Regions from separate parts of the Paraburkholderia pallida genome, predicted to be linked through region 2. Evidence: predicted binding sites of a transcription regulator. Region 2 holds the regulator's gene; the other holds the start of a gene.

Region 1 (9,218 bases), 480 kb from region 2:
CGCGGCCTCGAATACATGTTCATCATGATGAACGCGGCGCGCTTCGCCGTGGGCATGCAGGGCGTGGCGATCTCGGAGCGCGCGTATCAGAAGGCGGCCGCGTATGCGAAGGAGCGCGTGCAGAGCCGCCCGGTGGACGGCTCGTCCAAAGCAGCCGTCACCATCATTCACCACCCCGACGTGCGCCGCATGCTCTCGACCATGCGCGCGCTCACCGAGGCCGCGCGCGCGCTCGCGTACGTGGCGGCGGGGGAGAGCGATCGCGCGCATCGGCATCCGGACGAGGCGGTGCGCGCGCAGCATCAAGCGCGCTACGAATACCTCGTGCCGATCGTGAAGGGCTGGAGCACGGAGCTCGCCATCGACGTGGCGAGCCTCGGCGTGCAGGTGCACGGCGGCATGGGTTTCATCGAGGAGACGGGCGCGGCGCAGTTCTATCGTGACGCGCGCATCCTGGCGATCTACGAGGGCACCACGGCGATTCAGGCCAACGACCTCATCGGCCGCAAGACGCTGCGCGACGGCGGCGCGGCGGCGCAGGTGCTCATCGACGAGATCGGGCAGACCGTTGCGGAACTCGGTACGCACGAAGGCGCCGCATTCAAGTCGATGGCGAAGCACCTGGCGCTTGGTCAGCAGGCGTTGGCCTCGGCGGTGGGCTTCGTGCTGGCCAACGCGAAGCGCGATCCGAACGCGGTCTTCGCCGGCAGCGTGCCTTATCTGAAGCTGGCGGGCGTCGTGCTCGGCGGCTGGCAGATGGCGCGCGCGATGCTCGCCTCGCAGCGTCTGATGCAGGACGATCCGAAGTTCCACGGCGCGAAGATCGCGACGGCGCAATGCTTCGCCGTGCACGTGCTGCCGCAGGCCGTGGCGCTCGAGGCGGCGATCGTCAGCGCGAATGGCGCGGAGGGCATGCTGGCGCTATCGGAGGATCAGTTCTGAGGATGCCTGACGATGTTGGCTGGCCGTAAGGCAATGACGCGGCCGAAACGAAAAACGGCGCCCGAGGGGCGCCGTTTTCACATCAGACACAGAGGACGCATTAAGCGTAGGCCGGGCGATGCTCGCCTTGCGTTTCCCCGAGGTAGCGATAGACCGAGAGATCGTCGGCCTTGATCGCGGGCTTCTTGCCCGAGATGAGGTCGGCGAGCAACTGGCCCGAGCCGCACGACATGGTCCAGCCGAGCGTGCCGTGCCCCGTGTTCAGGAACAGGTTCGAGAACGGGGTGCGGCCCACCACCGGCGTGCCGTCCGGCGTCATCGGACGCAGGCCGGTCCAGAAGGTGGCCTGCGAGGTGTCGCCGCCGCCCGGGAACAGGTCGTTCACGCACATTTCGAGCGTCTCGCGGCGCGCCTGCTTCAGCGTCTTGTCGTAGCCCACGATCTCGGCCATGCCGCCCACGCGGATGCGGTCGTCGAAACGCGTGATCGCGATCTTGTAGGTCTCGTCGAGCACGGTGGAAACCGGCGCAGCGCCTGCATCGACGATCGGCGCGGTGATCGAGTAGCCCTTGAGCGGGTAGACCGGGATCTTCACGAGGCCGGCCAGCATCTTCGTGGAGAACGAGCCGAGCGCGACGACATACGAGTCGGCGCGCACGAGCTCGCTGCCGCACTGCACGCCCACGATGCGCTCGCCCTGCACGGCGAGGCCGTCGATCGGCGTGTTGTAGCGGAACTTGACGCCCAGCTCCTCGGCCATTTTCGCGAGACGCGTGGTGAAGAGCTGGCAGTCGCCGGTTTCGTCGCCGGGCAGGCGCAGGCCGCCGGTGAGCTTGTGCGAAACCGCCGCGAGCGCCGGCTCGGCGCGGCCGAGTTCGGCGGCCGTGAGCAGCTCGTAGGGGACGTTCGCATCCTTCAACACGGCGATGTCCTTCGCTGCGCCGTCGAATTGCTGCTGCGTGCGGAACACCTGCAGCGTGCCGCCCGTGCGGCCCTCGTACTGGATGCCGGTGTCGGCGCGCAGCGCCTGCAGGCAGTCGCGGCTGTATTCGGCGAGGCGCACCATGCGGCCCTTGTTGAGCGCGTAGCGCTCGGCCGTGCAGTTCTGCAGCATCTGCCACATCCACTGCAGCTGGAACTTCGTGCCGTCGAGGCGGATGGCGAGCGGCGCGTGCTTTTCGAACATCCATTTGATCGCCTTGAGCGGCACGCCCGGCGCGGCCCACGGCGCGGCATAACCGGGCGAGATCTGGCCGGCGTTGGCAAAACTGGTTTCGAGTGCGGGACCGGACTCGCGGTCGATCACCGTCACTTCATGGCCCGCGCGGGCAAGATACCAGGCGCTGGCAACCCCGACCACACCACTGCCCAACACGACGACTCGCATAGCCTGCTCCATTTAGATTTGTTAGGGCTACGCCGTTGTGCCGCGCGCTGCTGCGCCCATTTTTGGGTCGTCCAGCGCCGATGGCATGAAAAATCGGATGTAGCCAGTAATATCGACTATGCTATTGTTCTCAGTCCAGATTTTGTTATCGTATTTTTCGGATTTTCAGGAAAAAAACATGAGAACGCAGCGTCAGCCGGTCCGTGCGCTGGACCGGCTCGATCACCGGATCCTGAAACTGCTTCAAGAGGACGGCCGCATGGCCATGAAGGACCTGGCTGAGCAGGTCGGGCTCTCCGTCACGCCCTGCATCGAGCGGGTCAAGCGCATGGAGCGCGATGGCGTCATCACCGGCTATTACGCGCGCGTGAATCCGAACGTGCTGGGTGCGGCGCTGCTGGTGTTCGTGGAGATCACGCTCGATCACAAGAGCGGCAACATGTTCGACCAGTTCCGCCGCGAGGTGAAGAAGATCCCGGAAGTGCTCGAATGCCATCTGGTCTCGGGCGACTTCGACTATCTGATCAAGGCGCGCATCGGCGAAATGGCCGACTACCGCAAGCTGCTCGGCGACATCCTGCTGCAATTGCCGGGTGCGGTGCAGTCGAAGAGCTACGTGGTCATGGAGGAGATCAAGGAGACCCTGACGATCGCGGTGGGCGAGTAGCCGGGCGACGGTTCGCGGGGCTTCGGCACGCGCAGGCGCAATCGAAAGCGCCCCCGTTTTTCTCCCTCGACAAAGCGTCTTGATACTGTATATTTATACAGTATCAAGACGCTTTGTTGCTTTGTGCCGTGAACGAACTGGACCCCGACTCCACCCCCGACACCTGGTATCCTGTCGCCCCGCCTGCGCCGCGCAAGGGGCGTGGGGCAGTCACGAATCTGCAGGGGCGTTACGAGGTCGATCAGCGCGAAGCTTTCGACGACGGCTGGCAGCACGTGCCGCCTGGCGAGGGCTCGGGCGCGCACGAAGGCGATGCCGGGCGCGACGGCGAGGGCGCCGGAGCGGGCGATTTCGCCGCCGAGGAAACGCCCGCATTGCGCACCCAGGTCTTCGAGGAGCGCGCGAAAAGCATTCTCACGCGCAACCAGTCGCCTGATATTCCGTTCAATGTTTCGCTCAATCCGTATCGCGGTTGTGAGCACGGCTGCATCTACTGCTTCGCGCGGCCCACGCACAGCTACCTCGGGCTCTCGCCGGGGCTCGATTTCGAGAGCCGCATTTACGCGAAGATCAACGCCCCCGAGCTGCTCGCGCGCGAAATCGCCAAGCCTGCTTACGAGCCGGAGCCCATCGCACTAGGCGTGAATACCGATGCCTGGCAGCCCGTCGAGCGCGATCTGCGCATCACGCGCCGCGTGATCGAGGTGCTGAGCGAGCGCGAGCATCCGTTCGCGGCCATCACCAAGTCTTCGCTGATCGAGCGCGATCTCGACCTGCTCGTGCCCATGGCACAGCGCCAGCAATTCATGGCCGCGATCACGATCACCACGCTCGACGCCGATCTCGCGCGCACGCTCGAGCCGCGCGCGGCCACGCCCGCGCGCCGGCTGCGCACGATCCGCACGCTCGCGCAGGCAGGCATTCCGGTCGGTGTGAGCATCGCGCCCGTGATTCCGTTCGTCACCGAGCCGGATATGGAGCGCGTGCTGGAGGCCTGCGCCGAGGCGGGCGCGACGAGCGCGAGCTATATCGTGCTGCGTCTGCCGTGGGAAGTGGCGCCGCTCTTCGAAGGCTGGCTCGAGGCGCATTTCCCGCAACGCGCCGCGCGCGTGATGAGCCGCGTGCGCGACATGCGCGGCGGCAAGGATTACGACTCGTCGTTCTCGCAGCGCATGAAGGGCACCGGGCTTTGGGCCGATCTGCTCAAGCAGCGCTTTCACAAGGCCGTGACGCGGCTCGGGTTGAACGAGCGGCGCCACGGCATCCTGGACATGTCGGCGTTCGTGCGCGCCAAGACCGTGCGCGAGAAGCCGCAACTCGATTTGTTCTAGTTTTGTCCTGGCGCGCCGCTGCCGCCGTTGTTATTGAGAGAGCGCCTTGGCCGCTTCGACCTGCGATTCGAAGTAAGTCTGGAACGAGAGGGCGAGGCCCGTCATCAGCAAGAACGCGCCGATCAGCAGCGAGAAGATCACCACGAAGACCACGGTCCAGCCCGAACGGCTCGCACGGCTTCCGGCGAAGGCCGCATTGAACTGCGCGTCCCACTTGGCGTCCGGGCGCAGCCCATAGACGATGGCGGCAAGAAAAGCCGAGAGCACGGATACGGCGCCGATCACGGCCAGCGCCCAGCCGGGTATCGACGCGCGCTGGGTGGCCATGAGCAGGAGCACGCCGGGAATGCCGAGCAGCGTGCCGGCGAGATGCGCCCAGCCCCACACGTCGCGCGATCCATATAGATAGAAGCGGTGCGCGCCGAGGCAGCCGAACAGGAAGGCGAGGGCGGCGGTGAGTGTCTTGGAGCGAAAGCGTGCGGGATTCTTTTGATTGGACATGGGCAGACGGATTCGATGACTGCGCGTTGACTCTTGCGTTGACAGCGCGCGTGGACGTGGGCCGCCGGCCATTGTACGTGGCGTGCGCGCGTGCAAGCAGATGGCGCCGCTTATGCCGGGAAATGCCCGAAGCCGGGCGGGCGGGCGTGCGAGCGCGGCCGCGCCACGTGCGGCAACCAGGGCTTCGCGCAACTACGGCTTCGTATAGGTCACGCGATAGATCGCGCCTGCGTAGTCGTCGCTGATGAGCAGCGATCCGTCGGGCAGCGGCAGCACGTCGGCGGGGCGGCCCCACTCGGTCTCGTCGCTGTTGAGCCATCCCTGGGCGAACACTTCCTGATGCGCGTCCGTGCCGTCGGCGTTGGCGATGATGCGCACCACGCGATAGCCCACCTTCTTGCTGCGATTCCACGAGCCGTGCTCGGCAATGAAGATGCTGTCGCGATACCCGGGCGGGAACATCGTCCCTGTATAGAAGCGCATGCCGAGCGACGCCACGTGCGCGCCCAGCTTCGCGACGGGCGGCGTGAAGCCGCTGCACGGATGGCCCGCGCCGAACTCCGGATCGGCGACATCGCCGCCGTGGCAATACGGAAAGCCGAAATCGAGGCCCACGCGCGCAAGGCGGTTGAGCTTGTCGTCGGGGACGTCGTCGCCCATCATGTCGCGGCCGTTGTCGGTGAACCACAGCTCGTGCGTCTGCGGATGCCACGCGAAGCCCACCGTGTTGCGCACGCCGCGCGCGATCGTCTCGTAGTGCGTGCCGTCCGGGTCCATCCTGCCGATCATCGCGTAGTGGCTGCGCTGCGGATCGTTCGCGGGCAGGCAGACATTGCAGGGCGCGCCCTGCGGCACGTAGAGCTTGCCGTCCGGGCCGAAGGCGATGAACTTCCAGCCGTGGTGACGCTCGGGCGGCAGCGCATCGGTAACGACGGCGGGCTTGGGCGGATCGTCGAGATGCGTGTCGATGGCGTCCAGCCTCACGATCTTCGAGACCGCGGAAACATAGAGCGCTCCATCGTGCCAGGCCACGCCCACGGGCATCGTGAGCCCGGAAGCGACCACGTGGCGCTTGACGACCTTGCCGTCGCGCAGCTCGAGCGCGTAGACGCGGCCCTCCATGCTGCCCACGTAAAGGATGCCTGCAGGCGAGAGCGTCATTTCGCGCGCGCTGGGCACGTCGTCGGCGAGCAACTCGATGTGGAAGCCGGCCGGTAGCCGGATGCGCTCGATGGGCAGCGTGGCCCGCGCGAGCGGTGCGCCGAGAAGCGCGGCGAGCGCGAGCAGGGCGCCACAGCATCGCCGTACAATGCGTGGCGATCGGTGCGTGCGCCAGGTGCGCGAGCCGCCAGGGCCGCGGTCATGTCGATGTGGGGCTCGATCCGCTGCATGAACGGGCGAAGGTGCGTTGTCATGCCGCCACAGGCGGAGGAGGGTGGCGCAAGCCCACACCACCAGCCGCTCCGACGCGGGCGCCAGGCCCTGTCGGTCATGCCCGTCAGCCGCCGATCGATCGCCATTCATCGCCGCTTCCTCACGGTTGCCACGCAGTTTCCGCCCGGTTTCTGGTTAAGTGTTTGTTATGCCATTGGTTTCGGGCTATAATCGCATGTTTCAGTAGTCCCGAACCCCGGTTTTCAAGGATTCTAGTATGGTCATCATCCGTCTGGCACGCGGCGGCTCGAAGAAGCGCCCGTTCTACAACATCGTCGCAACCGATTCGCGCAACCGTCGCGACGGCCGTTTCATCGAGCGCGTGGGCTTCTACAACCCGGTCGCCACCAAGGGTGAAACCCTTCGTATCGCGCAAGATCGCGTGACGTACTGGCAAGAAAACGGCGCGCAAATGTCGCCGGCCGTCGAGCGTCTCGTGAAGGAAGCGCAAAAGGCTGCTGCCGCTCAACCGGCTGCTTAAGTCTTACCCAAGTGCGCGCGGCGTGAGCGGCGTGTACGAGTTCAAGCTGGCTGCGAGGTTTGCCCATGCCCGTGCATGACGATACACAAGCGGACAGGGGCGCTGCTGCCGCAGCGGGCGATGTACCGCGCAAAAACCATGATGCAGGTGGCAAGTCAGGCGCCGAAGCATCATCGGGCGGCGGCTCGCGCAAGGCGCCGTCGTTTGGCGCGTTCGTGCGCAAGCCTGCGGAACGCGCGCAGACGCGCAGCAGTGCGTCTGAAGCTGCAGGCGCGGCCGAAGGCCTGCGCGCGGAAACGCCGGAAACCTGGCCGGCCGACGCAGTCGAGGTCGGCACCGTGCTCGATGCCTATGGCCTGAAGGGCGGGCTCAAGATCGCCCCGCACGCGCAAGGCGGCAAGGCGCTCATCGCGGCGAAGCGCTGGTGGCTCCTGAAGGGCCGCGAGCGTCCGGAGCGACATTCCGCGGTGCGCGTGAGCGCCAAGGTGCACAGCGACAGCGTCGTCGGGCAACTGGGCGGTGTTGCGGATCGCGACGCCGCGCTGCGTTTGCGCGGCGCGCGCATCTACGTGAGCCGCGCGGATTTCCCCGCGACCGAAGCCGACGAGTATTACTGGGTCGACCTGATGGGTCTTCACGTCGCCAACGAAGCGGGCGTGGAGCTCGGCACGGTCGCCGACCTGATCGACAACGGCGCGCAGTCGGTGTTGCGCGTCGAGTATCCGTCGACGGGCAAGGATGGCAAGCCCACCACCGGCGAGCGGCTGATCCCGTTCGTCGGCGTGTTTGTGAAGACGGTGGACCTGGCGGCGAAGCGCATTGTCGTCGACTGGGAAGCCGATTACTGAACCTGCTGTGCTGATTCGCTGAACGGAGAGAGCGATGCAGTTCGATGTCGTTACGCTCTTTCCCGAGATGTTCCGCGCGCTCACCGACTGGGGTATCACCAGCCGGGCCGCGAAGCAGCAGCGTTATGCGTTGCGCACGTGGAATCCGCGCGATTTCACGACCGACAATTACCGCACCATCGACGATCGGCCTTACGGCGGCGGCCCCGGCATGGTCATGCTGGCCAAGCCGCTCGAAGCGGCGATCGGCGCGGCGAAAGCTGCGCAGGCCGAGCCGGGCGTCGCGAGTCCGCGCGTGCTGCTGATGTCGCCGCAAGGCAAGCCGCTCACGCACGAGCGCGTCGTGCAGTTCGCCCAGGAGCCCGGTTTCGTGCTGCTGTGCGGCCGCTACGAAGCGATCGATCAGCGTCTGGTCGACCGTTGCGTGGACGAAGAAGTGAGCGTCGGCGACTTCGTGCTCTCCGGCGGCGAATTGCCCGCGATGGCGCTGATGGATGCCGTGGTGCGGCTCTTGCCCGGTGTGCTCAATGACGCGCAGTCGGCGGTGCAGGACAGTTTCGTGGACGGTCTGCTCGACTGCCCGCATTACACGCGGCCCGAGGAATACGACGGCGTGCGTGTGCCTGATGTGCTGCTCGGCGGCCATCATGCGGAAATCGAGCAATGGCGCCGCCGCGAGGCGCTGCGCAATACGTGGCACAAACGGCCCGATCTGATCGACCGGGCCAGGAAGAACAAGATGCTAAGCCGTGCCGATGAGGCATGGCTCGCTAGTTTCGCGAAGGGCGCGAACGAAGCGTAAGGCTTCGGGCGGGCGCGACACGGGACGCCAAAGGCGGTGCCGCTTCATGCGTGAACGGCGCCAGATGTGAATCCATCCTCTATCGGGGCCGTAGTTGCAGGCAATCCTGCACAGGTACGAACGCCGACAAGATGGCTTACGGAGTCAGTAATGAATCTGATTGAAAAACTCGAGCAGGAAGAAATCCAGCGCGTGCTGGGCGAGAAGACCATCCCCGAATTCGCTCCCGGCGATACGGTGATCGTCAACGTGAACGTGGTCGAAGGCACGCGTAAGCGCGTTCAGGCATACGAAGGCGTCGTGATCGCAAAGCGTAACCGCGGTCTGAACTCGTCGTTCATCGTTCGCAAGATCTCGTCGGGCGAAGGCGTCGAGCGTACGTTCCAGACGTACTCGCCGCTGCTGGCCAGCATCGTGGTGAAGCGTCGCGGCGACGTGCGTCGCGCGAAGCTGTACTACCTGCGCAACCTGTCGGGCAAGAAGGCACGTATCAAGGAAAAGCTGGTGTTCAAGAGCGCAGCTGCTCCGGCCGATCAGGCGTAAAAGCTGTAAGAAAGAAGCACCCCTCGGGGTGCTTTTTTCTTTTTGGCCGCAAAATACGCAGGTGTGTCCGAATTTCGAGCCAGCCGTTGATCCGTCCAGTATTTGAACCCGAAAACCTGCCGATCGAATCGACAGGCATCGAACTCCCCCATGTCGCCGCCGTCCGGCTCACGCCCGAAGGCTTGCGTGCGCGTTTCGAGCAGCGCCTGCCCTGGGACCCCGAGCCGCAGGACGCGCGCGTGACCGAGATCGCCGATCCGCGCGAGGCCGCCGTGCTCGTGC
Region 2 (9,218 bases):
GTGGCGGCGGGCGGCCTGCTCGCGGTGCCCGGCATGATGTGCACGTGCTGTGCGGCACCCGTGGTGGCGGGGCTGCGCGCGCGCAATGCGTCGCCGGGCGGGGCGATCGCCTTCTGGCTCGGCAACTCGGTCCTCAATCCCGCGACGCTCGTGTTCATGGGCTTCGTGCTGGGCTGGCAGTGGAGCGCGCTGCGCCTCGTGCTGGGTCTCCTGATGGTGTTCGGCCTCGGCTGGCTCGCGAACCGGCTGGTGACGCACGAGGAGGCGCTTGCCGCCGACGTGCGGCTCGCGATGTTCGCGCAGGAGCAGGCTGAAGCGGACAACGTATTCGCGCGCTGGCTGCGGCTGTTCGTGCGCATGGCGGTGCGCCTCGTGCCGGAATACATCGTGCTCGTGCTGCTGCTGGGCGCGGCGCGCGCGTGGCTGTTTCCCCACATCGGGCCCGAGGTCACGAGCAGTCTCGGCTGGATCGTCGCTTTCGCGGTGGCCGGCATGCTGTTCGTGATCCCAACCGCCGGCGAGGTGCCTATCATTCAGGCGATGCTCGCGCTCGGCATGGGCGTGGGGCCGGCCGGCGCGCTGCTGTTGACGCTGCCGCCCGTGAGCGTGCCGTCGTTCGCGATGCTGGCGGGCTCGTTCCGCATGCGTACGCTGGCGCTGGTGGGCGCGGTGGTCGTGGCGTTCGGCGTCGTGGCGGGGCTCGCGACGGTCGCGCTGGGGTTCTAGCGCCTGTCGTCAGCGTGAACGCGCCCTAAGATAAGGCTTATGCATTAACGGCGGAAGGTCGGCTCGCAGGCTGGCCGTCCGCACAGAAAAGGGCTCCGGCCCAGGAACCGCCATGGCAAAGCAAAAAACGAATCCGAAACTCGAACAGGCCCTGACGCGCGGCGATCTCGCCATCCGCCAGGCCAACTCCGCTCGCGCAACGGCAGTCTTGCGCGCGCTCGGCAAGATGATCGTCGAGGCGTCGGCGACCATCGGCGTCGAGGCGCACACGTCGATTCCCGACGGCGACCGCATCTACGATCCCGCAGACGGTCTCTGGCCGCAGCAGTTGCTGATCTCGCTCGACGGCCCCGTTGAGGACTCGGACCCGGAGGAGATCCGCACGATCCGCCTGCTCGCCCAGTCCCAGGGCACGCTGTTCCGCGTCGAATGGCACCGCGCCGACGGCAAGATCGGCCGCCAGGAGGGTGGACCGTTCGCCACCGTCGCGTTCATTTCGGACGTCGACATTCCGTGGGGCGACGACGAGGACTGAGCAGCTCTCGAACCGCGCATGAGGCCCGCCCGAGGCGCGGGAAGGGTGCGCGGATCTCAGGCGCGCCTGGCATGCAGATGTTCAGGTGCGCCTGGCGTCGCGCGATCGGCATGCTCCCAGGCGCTTTAGCGCATCATGCGCCGCCGGAACAGGATCGAGGCGACGCCGAAAGGCACCAGCACGTAGAGCACGAGCACGGCGAGATGCAGTCCCGCGTGCTCGATCGGACGCCCGAGCATGGCCGGGCGGATCAGCTCGACGGCATGCGCGAGCGGCAGCATCAGCGTGACGTGCTGCGCCGCCGCGGGCAATTGCGCGATCGGAAAGAACACGCCGGAGAGCAGCAGCATCGGCGTGAGCACGAGCGTCTGATAGAACATGAAGAAGTCGTAGGACGGCGCGAGCGCGGTGACGATCATCGCGCAACTCGCGAACGCGAGGCCCGCGAGTGCGATCACGGGCAGCGCGAGCAGCATCGACGGAAAGCTCGCGTAGCCGAGCAGCCCCGCCACGATCATGATGGCCGCGCCCGAGAGCACCGACTTGCTGGCGGCCCACACGACTTCACCGAGCACCACGTCGCCGAGCGAGAGCGGCGTGTGCATGATCGCTTCCCACGTGCGCTGCACGTGCATGCGCGAGAAACCCGAGTACATCGACTCGAAGCTCGCCGACATCATCACCGACGACGACACCGTGCCCGCCGCCAGAAACGCGATATACGAGACGCCATCGACGTGGCCGACCATCAGCCCGAGCCCGAAGCCGAGACCGAACAGATAGATCATCGGATCGGCGAGATTGCCGAACATCGATGCGATCGCAAGCTTGCGCCAGACGAGGTAATTGCGCCGCCACACGGCGATCCAGTGCGTTGCGTTCGACGGCATCGCCGCCCGCGGCTCGCGCAGGGGCGATGCGGCGGGGCGAGTGGGCGGCGGCGATTGAGTGCGTGTCTGCATGGTGGCTGTTCTTGGATGCGGTCGGGGTCGGTCCTGGCGCAGGTTCAGGGTTGCCGCATGGTTAGTCCTGCATCTCGCGGCCCGTGAGCCGCAAGAAGACGTCTTCGAGATTGGCGGGCCGGTGCAGATAGCGCAAATCCGCGCGATGGCGCAACAACGCATGCACGGGCGCGGCTTCGTCGACATAGCAGAAGAGCGTCTCGCCGCTGATCTCGGTACGCTTGGCGTGCGGCGCGAGCTCGTCGCGCAGCGCCACCGGGTCCGGGCCATAGACCTCGATCACGTCGCAGCCGATTTCCGATTCGATCAGCGCCTTCGGTGCGCCCTCGGCAATCTTGCGGCCTTCCTCGATCACGCAGACGCGATTGCAAAGTCGTTCGGCCTCCTCCATGAAATGCGTCGTGAGGAGGATCGTCTTGCCGCGCGCGAGCAGCGAGCGCAGCCGCTCCCAGATCAGATGGCGCGCCTGCGGGTCGAGCCCCGTGGTGGGTTCGTCCATCACCAGCACATCGGGGTCGTTGACGAGCGCGCGCGCCAGCGTCAGACGCCGGCGCATGCCGCCCGAGAGCTCGCCGACGCGCGCGTCGGCCTTGCTTTCGAGGCGCGCGAATTCGAGCAGCGGCGCCACGAGCGCGCGCGTCTCGCGCGCGGACAGCCCGAAGTAGCGGCCGAACACGAGCAGGTTCTCGCGCACGGTGAAGTCGGGGTCGAGATTGTCGAACTGAGGCACCACGCCCACGCGGGCGCGTGCATGACGCGCGCGTGCGGGCACGGGTTCGCCGCACAGGCTGATGCGTCCGGCGTCGGGCGAGACGATGCCGAGCAGCATGCGCAACGTGGTGGTCTTGCCCGCGCCGTTGGGGCCAAGCAGCCCGAAGCATTCGCCGGGAACGACGTCGAACGACAGGCCGTTCACGACCGCCCTGTCTCCATAGTGCTTGATCACCTGCTCGAATTCGATGGCGGGCATGTTTGAGCGGCTGTTCATGTAAGCGCGTGCGTGGTGCACGTTGTAAGGCGGCCTATTCTAGTGCATTGCCGGGCATGGGGTTGGCGGTACCACGCGCGCATCCGCGACGCGTGCAGTGCACCAATGCCCCGTCCATGTCTGTCGCGACAAGTATTGTTTTCGCGCAAACCCAGTACCCGTGCACCATGCGCGTGCAAGCATACCTGGCGTTTTCCAGCCCTTGCATGTCGAATTGCGGCGCACCATCATGCGATTGTGACCCGCGTTTCCAGCCGGGTAGGGAGAGATGATGATGGCGAGCTACAAGAAAATTCTGCTTTGCTATGACGGCTCGCGCGAAGGCCGCAAGGCGTTGCGTTGCGGAGCGGATCTGGCATTGGACCTGCATGCGGAGACGCATTTGCTGTCGGTGGTCGACATGCGCTCGACGATCGCTCAAAGCGCGGGCTTGCTCACGGATGTGGCGTGCGGGCGCTTCGAAGAAACGGCGCGCGAGATCTTGCAGGAAGGCGTGGATTGGCTGACCGAGCGCGGCGTGCGCGCGCAGGGCCACTTCGCGTTCGGGCATCCGATCGACGAGATTGCGAATCTCGCCAACGAGTTGCACGTCGATCTCGTGGTGGTGGGGCACCGCTGCCGCACCGGGCTGTCGCGCTGGTGGATGGGCGCAGGCAATACGCCGCTGCTCGACCGCGTGACGTGCAGCATACTCGTAGCCTGCTCTTCGGCGGCTGAGGAAAAACAGCAGCAGGCGGCGGCCTAACCGCGGCTGCTCTCTACGCATTGTGTGGACGCTTTTGAGGCGTCCACACAATGATCCCAAAGCGGCGGCCAACTGTCAGGATGGCTCGCCGCAGTCCTCCCGTTTCCCGCGCACTTCATCAATTCGACGCGTTTGCGCCGCTGTCGCCATCCGGCCAGTTCAACTCCACAGCCGTGAGCTTCCACGAAAACAGTCCATGACGCTGCAGGATGGCGGCATAGCGCTCGCTTTTGGCGTTGCGCTGCCACGTGACGGCAAACGTGTTCAGCCCGCGATACCCCGCTGAGGTTTCCGCCCGGGGCTGGTTTTGCTGCTGTTGTGGCTGTGTGCCCGAATTGCCGGGAGCGGGCGGCGTGGATTCGCCCGGTGCGGCCCCACCCGGCGTGGCCGCGCCCGCTTGCGACGATGGCGGCGCCTCGGACGGTTGCGCAGGCGCAGGCCGCTCGCCTGGCTTGCCAGTCGGCGGCATGCCGCTGAGCAGCGCGGCGACGCCGTCGGGTGTGACATACGCGTCCACGAGCGGGCCAATCAGCACGCTGCCGATAACCGCGCCAAAGAGCTGTAGCGGGTTGCTGGCGTGCGCGGCCTCGATGCGCCGTTGCAGCATCTCGCCGATCTGTTGCTTCAGGCTCACGCGTAGCGCCGGGTAATCGACGTATTCGTCCAGAGCGGCCGCGTCGCGTGCGTCGGCGGCTGCCTTGAGGTGATTCAGGGCGATGTACGGCGACGCATAGCCGTAGCCTGCAGCGGCCACGATCGCAACCGCCGCGACGGCGATTGCGACCGGTTTCTTCCAGCTCGCCGATTTGCGGGAATTCGTTTGGATGTCGGTCATTGAGTAGGGCAACCCTGAAATAGGCAAACAGGGTGTTGACCGCGCGCAATCAAAAACGATCCCTGGCGTATCGATTACCGAGCGACTACGGGGTCACTCCGGGGTCACTGCGGGGCGACTGCGGTGTGCTTACTTCGCCAGTGCGGAGGGCAGGTCGGCTTGCTGTTCCGCGATGCAGAGGTCGATGGCGCGGCACACCGCTTCCATCGTGCCCACCATGATGAGCCGCGACTGGCCGTGATAGACGCGCACCGGCGCGCGGCGGCCCGGCTGTTCCGCATTCAGCGTGCTGTTGAGCGAGACGCGTGCGAACGCCGGCTGCGCCGAAGGCAGCGCGGGGGCTTCCTCTTCGCGCTCGATGTCGTCGAACAGCGAACCATTGACCTGGCGGCCCAGCGCGGCCGCGGAGGCGCGCGCCTCACGCATTGCGCACGAGGCAATCCCGCGCAGATGACGCAGACGGCCGAATTGACGGAAGGGCAACAGGCGGGCAAGGCGTTCCATGACTCTCTCCAGGCGGAATTATCAGAATTCGGTGGGGCGGATCAGACCGACGGCAATGCCTTCGAGCGCGAAGTCCGCGCTGCCGACCGCGACGAAGATGTTCTCGTAGTCGGGGTTCTCGGCAATCAGCTCGATGCCGTTGGGCTGCCGCTTCAGGCGCTTCACGGTCACGTCGTCGCCGAGGCGCGCAACGATGATCTGGCCGTCTTTCGCTTCGCTCTTTTTCTGCACGGCGAGCAGGTCGCCGTCGAGGATGCCCGCGTCGCGCATGGACAGGCCGCGCACCTTCAGCAGGTAGTCGGGCCGGCTCGAGAAGAGCGCCGGGTCGCAGGTGTAGTTCTGCGAGATGTGTTCTTGCGCGAGGATCGGGCTGCCCGCCGCGACGCGGCCAACGAGCGGCAGCGAGAGCTGCATGATGCTCGCGTGCGGCAGCGTGAACTGGTGCGGCAGGTCGTCGGGGCCGGGCAGCAGGCGAATGCCGCGCGAAGCGCCCGCAGCCAGCTCGATCACGCCCTTGCGCGCCAGCGCCCGCAGGTGTTCCTCCGCCGAGTTGGCCGAGCTGAAGCCCAGTTCGGCGGCGATTTCAGCGCGCGTGGGCGGAAAGCCCGTGCGCTCGATCGCGCGGCGGATCAGATCGAAAACCTGCTGCTGTCGTGCGGTGAGTTTGGTCATGGCGCCACTGTATGTTTGAACAGGTAACTGTATTTTTATACAGTACTCGCCGCTTTTCAAGTGTTACTTGAGGTTTGTGATCGGGATGGCCCCGCAGCGGCGCTTTCCTGCGCTCAACCCGACGAAATCACAGACGAAAACACGCTCGAGCGCCCGATTCCTCCGTCCTTACCACTTTTACGTATTAAAGAATGAGAAAACATCATTTTTAATAATGTAAGCCAATCGCTAGACTGGCCTCCATCGATTGCTGCACGACAAACGAAAACGCACGACGACACGGAGAAAAAACAGATGAAACAAGGCACTACGGGGCGCGCATGGGTCAGGACGCTGGCGGCGAAACTGGTGATCGGCGTGGCGCCGCTGCTGGGCATGGCCGCGCTGGCGCCGGCCGCGCATGCGGACACGGCGCTGCTCAACGTCTCCTACGATCCGACGCGCGAGCTGTATCAGGACATCAATGCGGCCTTCAGCAAGGAGTGGAAGGCGAAGACGGGCGAGACGCTCACCATCAAGCAGTCGCACGGCGGCTCGGGCGCGCAGGCGCGCTCGGTGCTCGACGGGCTGCAGGCCGACGTCGTGACGCTCGCGCTCGCCTGGGACATCGACGCGCTTGCCAACAAAGGGCTGATCGAGAAGGACTGGCAAAAGCGCCTGCCCGACAACGCCTCGCCGTACACCTCGACCATCGTGTTTCTCGTGCGCAAGGGCAATCCGAAGCACATCAAGGACTGGGACGACCTCGTGAAGCCCGGCGTGTCGATCGTCACGCCCAATCCGAAGACCTCGGGCGGCGCGCGCTGGAACTACCTCGCGGCGTGGTCCTATGCGCTGCATCAGCCGGGCGGCAACGAGCAAAAGGCGAAGGAATTCGTCACGAAGCTCTACAAGAACGCGGGCGTGCTCGACTCGGGCGCGCGCGGCGCGACCACGAGCTTTGTGCAGCGTGACATCGGCGACGTGCTGATCGCCTGGGAAAACGAGGCATTCCTCTCGCTCAAGGAGTTCGGGCCGGAGAAGTTCGAGATCGTGGTGCCTTCGGCGAGCATCCTGGCGGAGCCGCCGGTTGCGGTGGTCGACAAGGTCGTGGACAAGCGCGGCACGCGCAAGGTGGCGCAGGCGTACCTGCAGTTCCTCTATAGCGAAGAGGGCCAGGAGATTGCCGCGAAGAACTTCTATCGTCCGCGCTCGGACAAGGTGCCCGCGGCGCTCACGGCGAAGTTTCCGAAGCTGAAGCTCTATACGGTCGACGACACCTTCGGCGGCTGGACCAACGCCCAGAAGACGCATTTCGCGGATGGCGGCGTGTTCGATTCGATTTATCAACCGCAGTAATCGGCTTCAACACGCGGCTGGAACAAGCGGCTGCGGTAAGCAACGGAACACACAACAACAAGGCGCGCCCGACGAGGCGCGCTTTTCGACGCAGGACGACCCATGTGCGGCACGCAACGAGGGCGCTCCGCGCAACCCATGTGAAGAGATAGAGCATGACGACGTTTCGATTACAGAGGCCAGGTGCGCTGCCGGGATTCGGCGTGACGCTCGGCATCACGGTGGCGTATCTGAGCCTCGTGGTGCTCATTCCGCTCGCGGCCACGTTCCTCAAGACCGCGACGCTCGACTGGGCGCAGTTCGTGCGCGCCGTGGCGTCGCCGCGCGTGATCGCCTCTTACCGCCTGACGTTTTTCTCCGCGCTCGGCGGCGCGCTCATCAACGCGGTGTTCGGATTCTTGCTCGCGTGGGTGCTGGTGCGCTATACGTTTCCCTTCAAGCGCGTGATCGACGCACTCGTCGATCTGCCGTTCGCACTGCCGACTTCCGTGGCCGGCATCTCGCTCGCCGCCGTGTATGCGGGCAACGGCTGGATCGGTCAGTATCTGCAGCCGCTCGGCATCAAGATCGCGTTCACGCCGCTCGGCGTGCTCGTGGCGCTCACGTTCATCGGCTTGCCGTTTGTCGTGCGCACGGTGCAGCCCGTGCTCGAGGAGTTCGAGCGCGAGCAGGAGGAAGCCGCCGCGTGCCTGGGCGCGTCGCGCTGGCTGACGTTTCGCCGCGTGGTGCTGCCGGCCGCGCTGCCCGCGCTGCTCACGGGCTTTGCGCTCGCGTTCGCGCGCGCGTTGGGCGAGTACGGTTCGGTCATCTTCATCGCCGGCAATGTGCCGATGAAATCGGAAATCACATCGCTGCTCATCATCACGAAGCTCGAGCAATACGATTACGCGGGCGCCACGGCGCTCGCCGTGGTGATGCTGTGCGTGTCGTTCGTCATGCTGCTGCTGATCAACACGCTGCAGTGGTATCTGCAGCGGCGCACGAGCCGCGGGGCGTCGTCGGCAGGCGCGCCGAACACGGCGAACGTGGCAGCCACCGCTGGAGGTGTGCAATGAGCACTGCAGTCCGTCAAAAGGGCGCACGCCGACCGAACGCGGGCCGTCCGGACCCCGTCACCGAAGCGCTGTGGGTGCGCTGGCTCCTCACCGGCGTCGCGCTCGCGTTTCTCGCACTGTTTCTCGTGGTGCCGCTCGTCGCGGTGTTCTGGCAGGCCTTGAGCAAGGGCATCGGCTTCTATTTCGAATCGCTCGCCGACCCCGACGCGCTCGCCGCGATCAAGCTCACGCTGATCACCGCCGCGATTGCCGTGCCGCTCAATCTCGCGTTTGGCCTCGCCGCGTCGTGGGCGATCGCCAAGTTCGAGTTCCGCGGCAAGGCGCTGCTCACGACCTTGATCGACCTGCCGTTTTCGGTTTCGCCCGTGATTTCGGGGCTCATCTACGTGCTGCTGTTCGGCGCGCAGGGCTGGCTCGGCCCCTGGCTCGCGGACCACGACGTGCAGATCATCTTCGCGGTGCCGGGCATCGTGCTCGCGACGATCTTCGTGACGTTCCCGTTCGTCGCGCGCGAGCTGATTCCGCTGATGCAGGCCCAGGGCAACGATGAGGAAGAAGCCGCGCACGTGCTCGGCGCCTCGGGCTGGCAGATGTTCCGGCGCGTGACGCTGCCGAATATCCGCTGGGGCCTGCTGTACGGCGTGATTCTCTGCAACGCGCGCGCGATGGGCGAATTTGGCGCGGTCTCGGTGGTGTCGGGCCACATTCGCGGCCAGACCGACACCATGCCGCTGCACGTCGAGATCCTCTACAACGAATACAACTTCGCGGCGGCGTTCGCCGTGGCCTCGCTGCTCGCGTTGCTCGCGCTCGTGACGCTGGGTCTCAAGCTGCTGGCCGAGCGCCACCTGTCCGCCG

Evidence for each region. Region 2 encodes LexA, which represses DNA repair genes until DNA is damaged. Its sites were predicted from a motif close to ACTGTATNNNNATACAGT; they were not measured.
Region 1: a site for LexA is predicted at 3,081-3,098, ahead of E1956_RS07520 (PA0069 family radical SAM protein). Genes of this name have one in related genera too.

Annotation. Positions count from the first base shown of each region.
Region 1 is NZ_CP038148.1:1,657,067-1,666,284, forward strand. It holds gene E1956_RS07505 (acyl-CoA dehydrogenase) at 1-942, shown strand, start outside; gene E1956_RS07510 (D-amino acid dehydrogenase) at 1,043-2,329, opposite strand; gene E1956_RS07515 (Lrp/AsnC ligand binding domain-containing protein) at 2,508-2,996, shown strand; gene E1956_RS07520 (PA0069 family radical SAM protein) at 3,134-4,327, shown strand; gene E1956_RS07525 (NINE protein) at 4,358-4,828, opposite strand; gene E1956_RS07530 (PQQ-dependent sugar dehydrogenase) at 5,021-6,352, opposite strand; gene rpsP (30S ribosomal protein S16) at 6,480-6,743, shown strand; gene rimM (ribosome maturation factor RimM) at 6,809-7,591, shown strand; gene trmD (tRNA (guanosine(37)-N1)-methyltransferase TrmD) at 7,626-8,393, shown strand; gene rplS (50S ribosomal protein L19) at 8,544-8,936, shown strand; gene E1956_RS07555 (CoA pyrophosphatase) at 9,023-9,218, shown strand, end outside.
Region 2 is NZ_CP038148.1:2,136,216-2,145,433, forward strand. It holds gene E1956_RS09685 (permease) at 1-726, shown strand, start outside; gene E1956_RS09690 (hypothetical protein) at 839-1,261, shown strand; gene E1956_RS09695 (ABC transporter permease) at 1,387-2,223, opposite strand; gene nodI (nodulation factor ABC transporter ATP-binding protein NodI) at 2,285-3,211, opposite strand; gene E1956_RS09705 (universal stress protein) at 3,486-3,956, shown strand; gene E1956_RS09710 (DUF2939 domain-containing protein) at 4,075-4,791, opposite strand; gene E1956_RS09715 (hypothetical protein) at 4,921-5,295, opposite strand; gene lexA (transcriptional repressor LexA) at 5,317-5,967, opposite strand; gene E1956_RS09725 (sulfate ABC transporter substrate-binding protein) at 6,262-7,305, shown strand; gene cysT (sulfate ABC transporter permease subunit CysT) at 7,461-8,360, shown strand; gene cysW (sulfate ABC transporter permease subunit CysW) at 8,357-9,218, shown strand, end outside.